Regions from separate parts of the Devosia sp. 919 genome, predicted to be linked through region 2. Evidence: predicted binding sites of a transcription regulator. Region 2 holds the regulator's gene; the other holds the start of a gene.
The links. Region 2 encodes LexA, which represses DNA repair genes until DNA is damaged. Its sites were predicted from a motif close to TGTTCNNNNTGTGTTCNG; they were not measured.
Positions count from the first base shown of each region.

Region 1: the regulator LexA is predicted to act here: its motif matches at 1,266-1,283, upstream of parE (DNA topoisomerase IV subunit B).

Region 1 covers NZ_JABAOL010000001.1:2,076,376-2,082,132, reverse strand. The annotation lists gene HRQ64_RS10160 (PilZ domain-containing protein) at 1-331, opposite strand, end outside; gene HRQ64_RS10155 (hypothetical protein) at 798-1,118, opposite strand; gene parE (DNA topoisomerase IV subunit B) at 1,389-3,410, shown strand; gene HRQ64_RS10145 (DEAD/DEAH box helicase) at 3,764-5,281, shown strand; gene HRQ64_RS10140 (3-phosphoshikimate 1-carboxyvinyltransferase) at 5,401-5,757, opposite strand, start outside.
Region 2 covers NZ_JABAOL010000001.1:2,269,330-2,275,086, reverse strand. The annotation lists gene trpC (indole-3-glycerol phosphate synthase TrpC) at 1-300, shown strand, start outside; gene moaC (cyclic pyranopterin monophosphate synthase MoaC) at 297-779, shown strand; gene glp (gephyrin-like molybdotransferase Glp) at 776-1,978, shown strand; gene lexA (transcriptional repressor LexA) at 2,087-2,800, shown strand; gene HRQ64_RS11155 (NUDIX domain-containing protein) at 2,842-3,207, shown strand; gene HRQ64_RS11150 (IlvD/Edd family dehydratase) at 3,893-5,722, opposite strand.

The DNA of each region.
Region 1 (5,757 bases), 190 kb from region 2:
CCGCAAGCCGTTCCTGGTCCTCCTGGCTGAGGTCGAACACCATCTCAAAGCCGTCCGGCGTAGAGCGGGAAACCTGAGCCGGCAGGATGCCAAAGGCGTTGAAGTAGACCGATACCCGCTCGCCTTCAAAACCCAGCACGGGGGCCTTCACGGCCGCCCCATGAGGAGAGATCGAACATAGGTGGCAGGTGAAAACCGGCAATCGCTCGATGACTTTACTGCGCCGCTCGGTGATGGCGTAGCGGCCCGGCAGGTTCGCGGTCAGGCGGAGTTCCTGACGGTCGAACACGGACTTGAGCTGTGGCACAAGCTTGTCCAGATTCGGCAGCACGGTGAAATCCTCCGCGCAGCGTCATTACTTGTGTTAACTGCGCAGAGTTCAAGTCGCACCGGCCGGCACCCGTTCCCCGCAAGTCTGGGGCAGGCTTCAGCGCGGGTTAATGCCCGCCCAAGAATAAAGCTGAAAGGCGGGGCAAGGGATCCCGCAAGGCGGGATTGCTGCACACTAGACCAGATAGAACAGCGCTGAAACTAACGCCAGGACACCCCAACGGGGGGCAGACAGATTGACCAGCCGGTACGCAATACCTGATCCGGCATAAGGCCAAACGTCGATAGCAACCGAGCTTATCGGGACCGCTTGATACGCAGTACGACAATCCCTTTGAGCTCGCATACGGCAACTCCAAACACAAAACCGTATGACCCTTGTTCTAGCAGCGCGCCTTTAAAAAAGTGCTGCCAAGAAGCAAAGGCTTGGTAAATGCGTCGCCCGATACTGGGACAACTCCCGCCCGCTATTGCGCGGGGCGCAGCCGCTCGACCGATTCGATCTCGGCAGTGCAGTAGTTGTAGTCGAGCAGATAAACCCACCCGTCGCGGGTCGCCCGCACTTGGATATGCTCGTCATAGGGTACGTTGAGGAACACATCGCTATAGCCCTGCGCCTCGACCGACTGGCGAACCTGGCGCTCATCAAGGCACAGCATCGGGCCAAGAAGAAAATCGCGTTCCTCGTCACCGAAAAAGATCCCGAACTGCGCCTGTGCCGGCAGCGGGGCCACGACCACACCAAGCGTCAAGACCAGTGCCATCAGAGTTGGCAGCGCTTTGTTCATGGCTTTACCTTCGGTCCTGTCGCAGCTTGCAGGTCAATATGTTTCACCAACGTCAACCGCCAATGGGCAGTTGCCGGGTGTTCGCTCACCGATCATTGAGGGATCTGTGGTTAAGCTCGCCTGCGGCAAGCGGCGGCTTGCGCGAGCCGTTCAGATTTCGTTCATGTACTGTTCATCTGGGGAAAGCGCCTTACATGAATGGGGCGGGCGCGCTTGCGTAACCGCAATATGGTACCAACAGTGAACACGCCGATTCGGCAGACGGGGAACATGTCGGAAGTCGAAGACCTTTTTGCAGCTGCAGCTGAGTTAGCAAGTGCACCCGCGCCTGTTGAGCGTAGCCGGCCAGCTGCGCGCCAAGCGCCCGCGCAGCACGACTATTCCGCCGCAGATATTGAGGTACTGGAAGGACTTGAGCCGGTCCGGCGCCGTCCGGGCATGTATATCGGCGGCACCGACATCAACGCCCTGCACCACCTCTTTGCCGAGGTGATCGACAACTCCATGGACGAGGCGATCGCCGGCCACGCCAGCCGTATTGAGGTCCATCTGGGCGCCGACGGCTATATCACCGTTTCCGACAACGGCCGCGGCATCCCCGTCGAAACCCACCCGAAGTTCCCCAATCGCTCGACCCTCGAAATCGTCCACACTGTCCTGCATGCCGGCGGCAAGTTCGATTCCAAGGCTTACGAAACCTCTGGCGGCCTGCACGGCGTCGGCGTTTCGGTCGTGAACGCCCTCTCGGACGACATGGTGGTGGAAGTCGCTCGCGAACAGCAGCTGCACCGCCTGCAGTTCTCCCGCGGCAAGCCCGTGGGCGAGATCCAGCACCTAGGCCGCATCAACAACAGGCGCGGCACCACAACTCGTTTCCATCCCGATCCGCAGATCTTTGGGGAAGGCGCCCGCTTCTCGGCCGCACGCCTGTTCAAGATGACCCGCGCCAAGGCTTATCTCTTTGGTGGGGTGGAACTGCGCTGGAGCTGCGACGAGGAGCTAGCCAGCGACGATGCCCCCGCTCGCGCAGTCTTTCACTATCCCGGCGGCCTGCGCGACTTCATGGCGGACCGGATCGACGGGGAAACCCGGATCGTTGACGACATTTTCTCAGGCAACCATGGCAAGCCCGGCACGCACGGCGCCACCGAATGGGCCATTGCCTGGACGCTAGGCGACGGCGGCGTTGCGTCTTATTGCAACACCGTGCCCACGCCCGATGGCGGCACGCATGAGACGGGCCTTCGGAGCGCCCTGCTGCGCGGCCTCAAGAATTATGCCGAACTGACCAAGAACAAGGCGGCCGCCAATGTGACGGCCGACGATCTGTTCGCGCACTGCAACGCCATGCTCTCCGTGTTTGTCCGGGAACCCGAATTTGTCGGGCAGACCAAGGACAAACTCGCCTCTGGTGAGGCCACCCGCATCGTTGACACGGCTATTCGTGACGCTTTCGATCATTGGCTCGCCGCCTCGCCCAATCAGGCCGGCAAGCTGCTGGACTGGGCCGTAGAACGCGCCGAAGAGCGCATGCGCCGGCGCAAGGAAAAAGAGATCGACCGCGCCAGTGCAACGCGCAAGCTGCGCCTGCCCGGTAAACTTGCAGATTGCACGCAAACTGCCGCGCAAGGGGCTGAACTCTTTATCGTTGAAGGTGATAGCGCCGGCGGCAGTGCCAAGCAGGCACGTAACCGGCAGAGCCAGGCCGTGCTGCCGCTCCGCGGTAAAATTCTCAACGTGGCAGGCGCCAGCCGGGACAAGCTCGCCTCCAGCCAGATCATTCAGGACATCATCCAAGCCCTCGGCTGCGGCACTCGTGACCGCTACCGCGACGATGATCTGCGCTATGACAAGATCATCCTGATGACCGACGCCGATGTCGACGGCGCCCATATTGCTTCGCTGTTGATGACGTTCTTCTTCCAGGAGATGCCGAAACTCATCGAAGGCGGGCACCTGTTCCTGGCCCTGCCCCCGCTTTACCGCATCAGCCAAGGGGCCAAGACGCTTTACGCCCGCGACGACGCGCACAAGGCCGAACTTATGGCCACCGAGTTTACCGGCAAGGGCAAGATCGACGTCACTCGCTTCAAAGGCTTGGGTGAGATGCCATTCGCGCATTTACGTGAAACCACGATGTCACCGAAGTCGCGCACGTTGTTGCAGGTGAAAGTGATCGACACACAAGATGCAACGAAGTTGAGCGTTGACAGGTTGATGGGCAATCGTCCCGAAGCGCGCTTCGACTTCATCCAAGAAAATGCGGCATTCGTCACGGACCTGGACGTGTAAAGCACCCAGTTAAGCTTATCGACCGCAAAGCCGTTGACTTGAAAGGGCTTTGCGCTATGGTCCGGCCCGCTGGAGCATATTCCGGCTTGCCGGCATTTAAGGCGGTCTTCAGGGACCCTTCGCTGGCGTGGCTGAAATTGTTTCAGGGCCATTCCGTCGCTTTGCAGTTCCTGCACTCCCGCCCGATTGGCCTGATGTGTGTACGCGGACGCGTTCGAGCTTAGCCCTTTTGGTCCGCAAGTGACGCAACTGTTCCGGTTCTGGGAACCGGTGCGACACCATTCCCGATGCACCGTTTCGAGCAGTTCGAACGGATCTGGCAGCGGGCAAACTTTTGAGTGGAACGACCGAATTTGAGCGACGATTTTTCCGGGCTTGGCCTGTCAACCAAGGTCACCGACGCGGTGACTGCCGCAGGTTATACCAAGCCGACCGAAATTCAGGCCCAGGCAATTCCCCATCTGCTGGAAAAGAAAGACCTGATCGGCATTGCCCAGACAGGTACCGGCAAGACGGCATCCTTTGTGCTTCCGATGTTGACGCTGCTGGAGAATGGCCGCGCTCGCGCCCGCATGCCCCGCACGCTGATCCTTGAGCCCACGCGCGAACTGGCGGCTCAGGTCGCCGAGAACTTCGAGAAGTACGGCAAGAACCACCGCATCACGATGGCCCTGATCATCGGCGGCGTTTCGTTTGAAGACCAAAACAAGAAGCTCGACCGCGGCGTGGACGTCCTGATCGCCACGCCAGGACGCCTGCTTGATCAGATCGATCGCGGCCGCATTCTGCTGACGGGCGTTGAAATCCTCGTCATCGATGAAGCCGATCGCATGCTCGACATGGGCTTTATCGACGACATCGAGAAAATCTGCTCGCGGCTGCCCGCTCGGCGCCAGACCATGTTGTTCTCGGCGACCATGTCCAAAGAGATCGAGCGTCTGACCAAGAAGTTCCTCAAGGACCCGGTTCACGTTCAGGTTTCGCGCCAGAGTTCAACGGCAGACACGATCGACCAAAAGCTGGTGAAGGTGTCGTCCAAGCCCGAAGAAAAGCGCGCCTCGCTGCGTGCTCGCATCTCCGAGGCGGAAAACCTTACCAACGCGATCATTTTCTGCAATCGCAAGCGCGATGTCGCCACCCTTGCCCGTTCGCTCGAGCGGCACGGCTTCAGCGTTGGCGCACTGCACGGTGACATGGACCAGAAGAGCCGCACCGAAACGCTCGACGCCTTCAAGAATGATCGCCTGACGCTGCTGGTGGCCAGCGATGTTGCTGCCCGTGGCCTCGATATCCCGGCCGTCAGCCATGTGTTCAATTTCGATGTTCCCGTGCATGCCGAAGACTATGTCCACCGCATCGGCCGCACCGGTCGGGCCGGGCGCTCGGGCGTGGCCTATACCTTTGTAACGCCGGCAGACAGCAAGCACCTCGATGCCATTCTGAAACTCATCCAGAAGCCCATCGAATGGCTGGATGTGCCCGAGAACGGGAAGTCCGCGCCTGAGGCTTCTGAGGAGGAGACAGAGGGGACAACCCGCACCCGTCCGCAACGCACGCGCCGCGGCGGCCGCCGACCTGCAAGGCCCGAGGCGGAAGCAGCTGCACCTGAAGAGGTGACCGGACAGCCGGCCGAAGCACCCGCAACAACTAACCCTGCTGAAGCGGAACAGCCTGCTACTGAGCCCTCGGAGGGTCGCGGCGGTCGTCGGCCGCGGCGCCGTGAGAAGGTCGAGACACAAGGTGAATCCGAGTCGAGGCAGCGCCCCAATGCGCGTCGGCCTGCGCCCGAAGACCTCGGCGTTGACCCGCAGTCCCCCTTTGGCACCGACGGCCCCATCCCGGCGTTCCTGCTCCGGTCCACGGCTCGCTAGGCTCGAGCCGCGAACAACAGCTTCGGGGTGGAAGCCCCAGAACTGTTTCATGCTTCGATTGAATCCATTAGCCCGCAAGTTTTCACTTGCGGGCTAATGGCGTTTTTGGCGCGACGGGTTTAGGTGGTGGGAAGGAGTTCCACTCCGAGCCCCTCGAGCATTTCCCAGAAAGCGGGATAGGTCTTGCTCGTGCAGGCGGGATCCATGATGGTGACGTTACGGATCATCAGACCCGCCAGGGCAAAGCTCATGGCGATACGATGATCATGATAGGTCTCGATGCGTGCAGGCAGCGCCTGACCGGCTAAGCCCGGGTCTGCATTGACCACAAGATCATCCCCCTCCTCTACCGCTAACCCGGGGCGAATACGGTTAAGCTCGTTCGCGATCGCGCGGATACGGTCGGTTTCCTTCACGCGCAGATTGGCGATCCCGACAAAGCGGACAGGCGTCCGGTTGAAAGCCGCCACGACGGC
Region 2 (5,757 bases):
GACCAGCTCGAGCTCGACCGGGCGCTGGCGCTCGATGCCGAGTTCATTGGCATCAACAACCGCAATCTGCGCACCTTCGAAACCCGGCTCGATACCTCGGTCAACCTCGCGGGCGGCGTTCCAGCCGGCAAGGTGCTGGTCAGCGAAAGCGGCATCAACGGCCATGAACACCTGCAGCATCTCGACCGCACAGCCGGCATCGGCACCTTCCTTGTCGGCGAATCGCTGATGCGCCAGGCCGATGTGGTCGCCGCCACCCGCGCCCTCCTGCAGGGTGTGCGCCAGGCCGCCCATCCATGAGCGAGCCGCAGCTGACCCATCTCAACGAGCGCGGGGAGGCCCGGATCGTTGATATCGGCGACAAGGCAGTCACCCGCCGCCGCGCCCTCGCCCAGGCGGTGATCAGCGGTCGGCCCGAAACCATTGCCGCCATCATGGGTGGCGCCCTCAAGAAGGGCGACGCCCTGGCCGTCGCGCGCGTCGCGGGCATCATGGCAGCCAAAAAGACCGCCGAGCTCATCCCTCTTTGCCACCCCATCCCGCTCACCAAGGTCAGCGTCGAGCTGGAGGCGCGCGAGCCCGGCGCCATCACCATTCTTGCGACTGCCGAAACCACCGGCCAGACCGGGGTGGAAATGGAAGCCCTCGTGGCGGCTTCCACCGCCGCCCTTACGCTTTACGACATGGCCAAGGGCATCGACCGCGAGATGGTTATCTCCGCGATCTGTCTGCTCGAAAAATCGGGCGGCAAGTCCGGCGATTTCCAGCGCGCGCCATGAGCCTGCTCCCGGTTGAAGACGCCCTCGCGGCCATTTTCGCCCGCGTGCCCCCCGCCCGCACCGAGTCGGTGCCGCTGGAAGCTGCCGCCGGCCGGGTGTTGACCGAGCCCCTGCTCGCCCGTCATGACCAGCCGCCTTTCCCCGCCAGCGCCATGGATGGCTATGCCGTGCGCGCCGCCGATATCGTGCCAGGCGCGAGCCTTGAAGTCGTGGGCACCGCACAGGCCGGCGCCGGCTTTGGCGCGGATATCGCCCCGGGCACCTGCGTGCGCATCTTCACCGGCGCGCCCGTGCCCCCCGGCGCGGATGCCGTGATCATGCAGGAGGAAGCGACCCGCACCGGCGATCGCGTCAGCTTTGCCGCCCAGCCTCCCGTGGGGCGCAGCATTCGCCCGCTTGGCCACGACTTCCGGCAGGGACAGGAGCTGATTCCGAGAGGCTCTCGCCTCACCCCCATGCAACTGGCCGTCGCAGCCGCCGCCAATTGCCCGACGCTGCCCGTTGCCGTGCAGCCGCGCATCGCGCTCCTTGCCACCGGGGACGAACTGGTGCTGCCCGGCACCGCTCTCGGACCGGGCCAGATCGTTGCCTCCAACAGCTTCGGCTTGCGGCCGCTCCTTGCGCCTTACGCCGCAGAGATCCGCGACTACGGGATCGCTCCCGACAACCGGGCGGCGCTTGCCGAGCGCCTTGCCGGCATCTTTGCCGAAGCGCCCGACTTCGTCATCACCACGGGCGGCGCGAGTGTTGGCGACCATGATATCGTGCAGGAAATCCTGCTGAGTCTCGGCGTGCAGCTTGATTTCTGGCGCATCAATATGCGCCCGGGCAAGCCACTGATGTTCGGCACTCTGGGCAAAACCCTGGTGTTTGGCCTGCCTGGCAATCCGGTTTCGGCCATGGTGACCGCCGCCGTCTTCATCAAGCCGGCGCTGCGGCGCTGGCTCGGCGTCGCCGAACCCGCCCCCTGGCACCTGCCGCTCCTTGCGCCCACGCCGCCCAATACCGCCCGGCGCCACTTCATGCGTGCCCAAAGCGTGCATTCAAGCCGAGGTGCGGGCGTGCTCCCCATCAGCGAAACCGATAGCGGTCATACCTCCTCGCTGGCCCGCGCCGATATGCTGCTGGTGCAGCCTGAATACGATCCCGGCCAGCCGGCTGGCGCTCTCGTTCCAGCCATTCCGCTGGACGGGTTCTAGGCAGAGCCAAAGAATTTTCGCCTCCACCCATGAGCGTTATTGCAGAACATAACTGGAACACCTATGCTCGTTCAGTCTTTGTTCCGATTCTGCGATTGAAGGGCTCCGATGCTGACGCGAAAGCAACATGAACTGCTGATGTTCATCCATGAGCGGATGAAGGAAAGCGGCATTCCCCCTTCGTTTGACGAAATGAAGGACGCGTTGGATCTGGCCTCCAAGTCGGGCATTCACCGCCTGATCACGGCGCTTGAGGAGCGCGGCTTCATCCGCCGCCTCCCCAATCGCGCGCGGGCGCTGGAAGTGCTCAAACTCCCCGATTCGATGAACCCCGCGCTCGGCGGCCGCAAGGCCCGCTTCGAGCCCAGCGTCATCGAAGGCAATCTGGGCCGTGTTGCCGCTCCGCCGCCGCGCTCGGGCTGGAGCGATGATTATGTGCGCCCCGTGGCCGTGCCGGTCATGGGTCGGATCGCCGCCGGTACGCCCATCGAGGCCATCCAGAGCCACTCCCACACCATCTCGGTGCCACCCGAAATGCTTGGCCCGGGCGAGCACTATGCGCTGGAAGTGCGCGGCGATTCGATGATCGATGCGGGCATTTTCGATGGCGACACCGTGCTGATCCGTCGCCAGGATGTTGCCGGGACCGGCGAGATCATCGTTGCCCTGGTGGATGACGAGGAAGCCACCCTCAAGCGGCTGCGTCGCAAGGGCAACACCATCGCGCTTGAAGCGGCCAATCCCGCCTACGAAACCCGCATCTTCCCGCCCGACCGCGTCAAGGTTCAGGGCCGCCTGGTGGGCCTGCTGCGTAAATATTGACGCCCAGGGTCGAAAAACTCTGTCCTGTCCTGCTGCGAGTGGTGGCGCAAGAACGCCAGTGCTTGGCGTTCAGGCATCCTTTGGCTGGCTTTCAGCTGGTGAAAGGAACACGGGAAGGCCCCGAGCCGATTGAAATCGGTGCCCTGCGTGAACTCGCAGAGGAGTCTGGCCTGCAGGCAGAAGTTTCGCGCACCCTGCCTTCCAGTAGTGCCATTGCAGATAAACAGCTTTGGCACTTTGTTGTGGTGATCGCCTTGGCTCCCCTGGCCGAACACTGGCGCCACTTCACCCATGATGATGGCGGTCATTGGTTCGAGTTCTTCTGGTGGCCACTCGAGCGCCAACCGGGCCCCGAATGGCACCCCATGTTCCAGCGGGCCCTCGCCCACATCGCTCGCCACGCCTAAAGCCGGAATCGGCCAAGAAACAATCTCTTCGACGGAACTCGATTGCCGCCCTAGGGTCCTCATCAGCCGCACCAGACCAGCGCCTGTGTGCCCCCTCCTTCACCCTCCCCCTTGAGGGGAGGACCGGGGTGGGGGTTTAGTCCCCTCCTCCGCGAGTGACGTTAGACCCAGCTGGCCACCTCCAGCGCGCAATCCGCTCAAGCCCCATACCCCCCGACAATAACTTATCCCCGCCCGCGCCGATCACCCGCATAGTCTCCTCATCCGCGCACCCAAGCGAGATCATGACGAGTGGTTGGTGCGCGGAGGCTGGGGGATCGTGGGTCGCCGCGATCCGGCCGGTGTCCGCAAGAGCCGTGGACCTCTATCGTCCGGTGGTCTTGGGTGAAGAATCGCGATGGCAGCTGCACTGGCCATCGGAACCCTGATGTGGCGCAGGCAGCGGTGCCCGCCAGGGTTTAGTTCGACATCCGCGGAATCTGGCATGCGCCGCAGGAGGGCGCGGGCGTCGGCACCCAGTCGCTGTTGGCGGGGCGGAGCTTCCGTTTTGCGCAACGTTTTTTGAGGCAATGCCTCGCCAACGCCGCTCCCAACCGGAGGCCTCGCGCCGACCGGAGTTTCGCCGTGCCTTGGAAACAGAAATCCCCGCCGAAGCGGGGATTTCGAAGTCGTTGGGCCTTATGCCCTAGTGGTTGTCGCGCGGCACGCCATAGGTCTGGGCAATGCGCTGGTAAGCCACTGCTGGCTTGAGTACGGCGCCATTGCCGAGCTGGTCGACCAGCCCGCGCTGGATCTCCTGCCAGGGCGTCTGGTGCGCGGGGTACTTGTAGCCGCCCGCTTCCGCCAGTTCCTGCCGGCGCGTCGCGATCTCGGCGTCCGAAATCAGGATATCGGCGGTGCCATTGTTGAGGTCGATCCGCACCCGGTCACCCGTGCGCAGGATGGCAAGGTTGCCGCCCGCTGCCGCTTCGGGCGAGGCGTTGAGGATCGAGGGCGAGCCCGACGTGCCGGATTGGCGCCCGTCGCCAATACAGGCCAGCGCGTGGATACCCTTCTTGATGAGGTAGGCAGGGGGCCGCATATTGACGACTTCGGCCGCCCCCGGGTAGCCGATCGGGCCCGCGCCGCGCATGAACAGCAGCGTGTGCTCGTCGATATCGAGCGAGGGATCATCGATCCGGTGATGATAGTCCTCCGGACCATCGAACACCACGGCCTTGCCCTCGAACATGCCGGGATGCTCGGGATTGGCAAGGTAGCGCTCGCGGAACTCGGGCGAGATCACGCTGGTCTTCATGATCGCGTTATCGAAGAGATTGCCGCGCAGCACCAGGAACCCGGCTTCTTCCTTGAGCGGCTGCTCGAAGGGGCGGATCACCTTCTCGTCCTGGATGGGGGTGTTGCGGCAGTTCTCGCCGATGGTCTTGCCGTTGACGGTGGGTGCATTCTCACGGATCAGCCCCTGCTTCATCAGCTCGTTGACCACCGCCGGCACGCCGCCCGCATGGTAGTAATCCTCGCCGAGATATTCGCCGGCCGGCTGCAGGTTCACCAGCAGCGGCACCTTGTGCCCATAGGTCTGGAAGTCCTGCAGGTCGAGCTCGACACCGATATGCTTGGCGATCGCCTGGATGTGGATCGGGGCGTTGGTCGACCCGCCAATCGCGGAATTGACCACGATGGTGTTGATGAAATTGTCCTTGGTCATGATGTCGGAGGGCTTGAGGTCCTCATGCACCATGTCGACGATGCGCTTGCCCGTGCGATAGGCCATTTCCTGGCGATCGCGATAAGGCGCGGGAATTGCCGCCGAACCCGGCAGCTGCATGCCCAGCGACTCAGCCAGCGAGTTCATCGTGGTTGCCGTGCCCATCGTGTTGCAGAAGCCGGTGGACGGCGCCGAAGACGCCACCAGCTCGATGAACTGCGCATAATCGATCTCGCCGGCCGCCATCATCTGGCGCGCCTTCCACACAATGGTGCCCGAGCCGGTGCGCTCGCCCTTGTGCCAGCCATTGAGCATCGGCCCGACCGAGAGCGCAATCGCCGGGATGTTGACCGTGGCCGCACCCATCAGCATGGCCGGGGTGGTCTTGTCGCAGCCAATGGTCAGCACCACGCCATCGAGCGGATAGCCATAAAGCACTTCCACGAGCCCAAGATAGGCCAGGTTCCGGTCGAGGCCGGCGGTGGGGCGCTTGCCGGTTTCCTGGATCGGATGCACGGGAAATTCGATGGCAATGCCACCGGCTTCCCGGATGCCTTCGCGCACGCGCTCGGCCAGCACGATATGGTGGCGGTTGCAGGGGCTGAGGTCCGAGCCAGTCTGGGCGATGCCGATGATGGGCTTGTTGCCCTGCAATTCCTCGCGCGATACGCCGAAATTCATGTAGCGCTCAAGATAAAGCGCGGTCATGTCCGGGTTCTCGGGATTGTCGAACCAGGCGCGCGAGCGCAGCTTCTTGGGCGCGCTGCCCTGCCCATTGGGGGAAGAGAAGCTGTTGTCTGCCGTCATTACCTTATTCCTCAATAGTTCCGCCGAGGCGAATA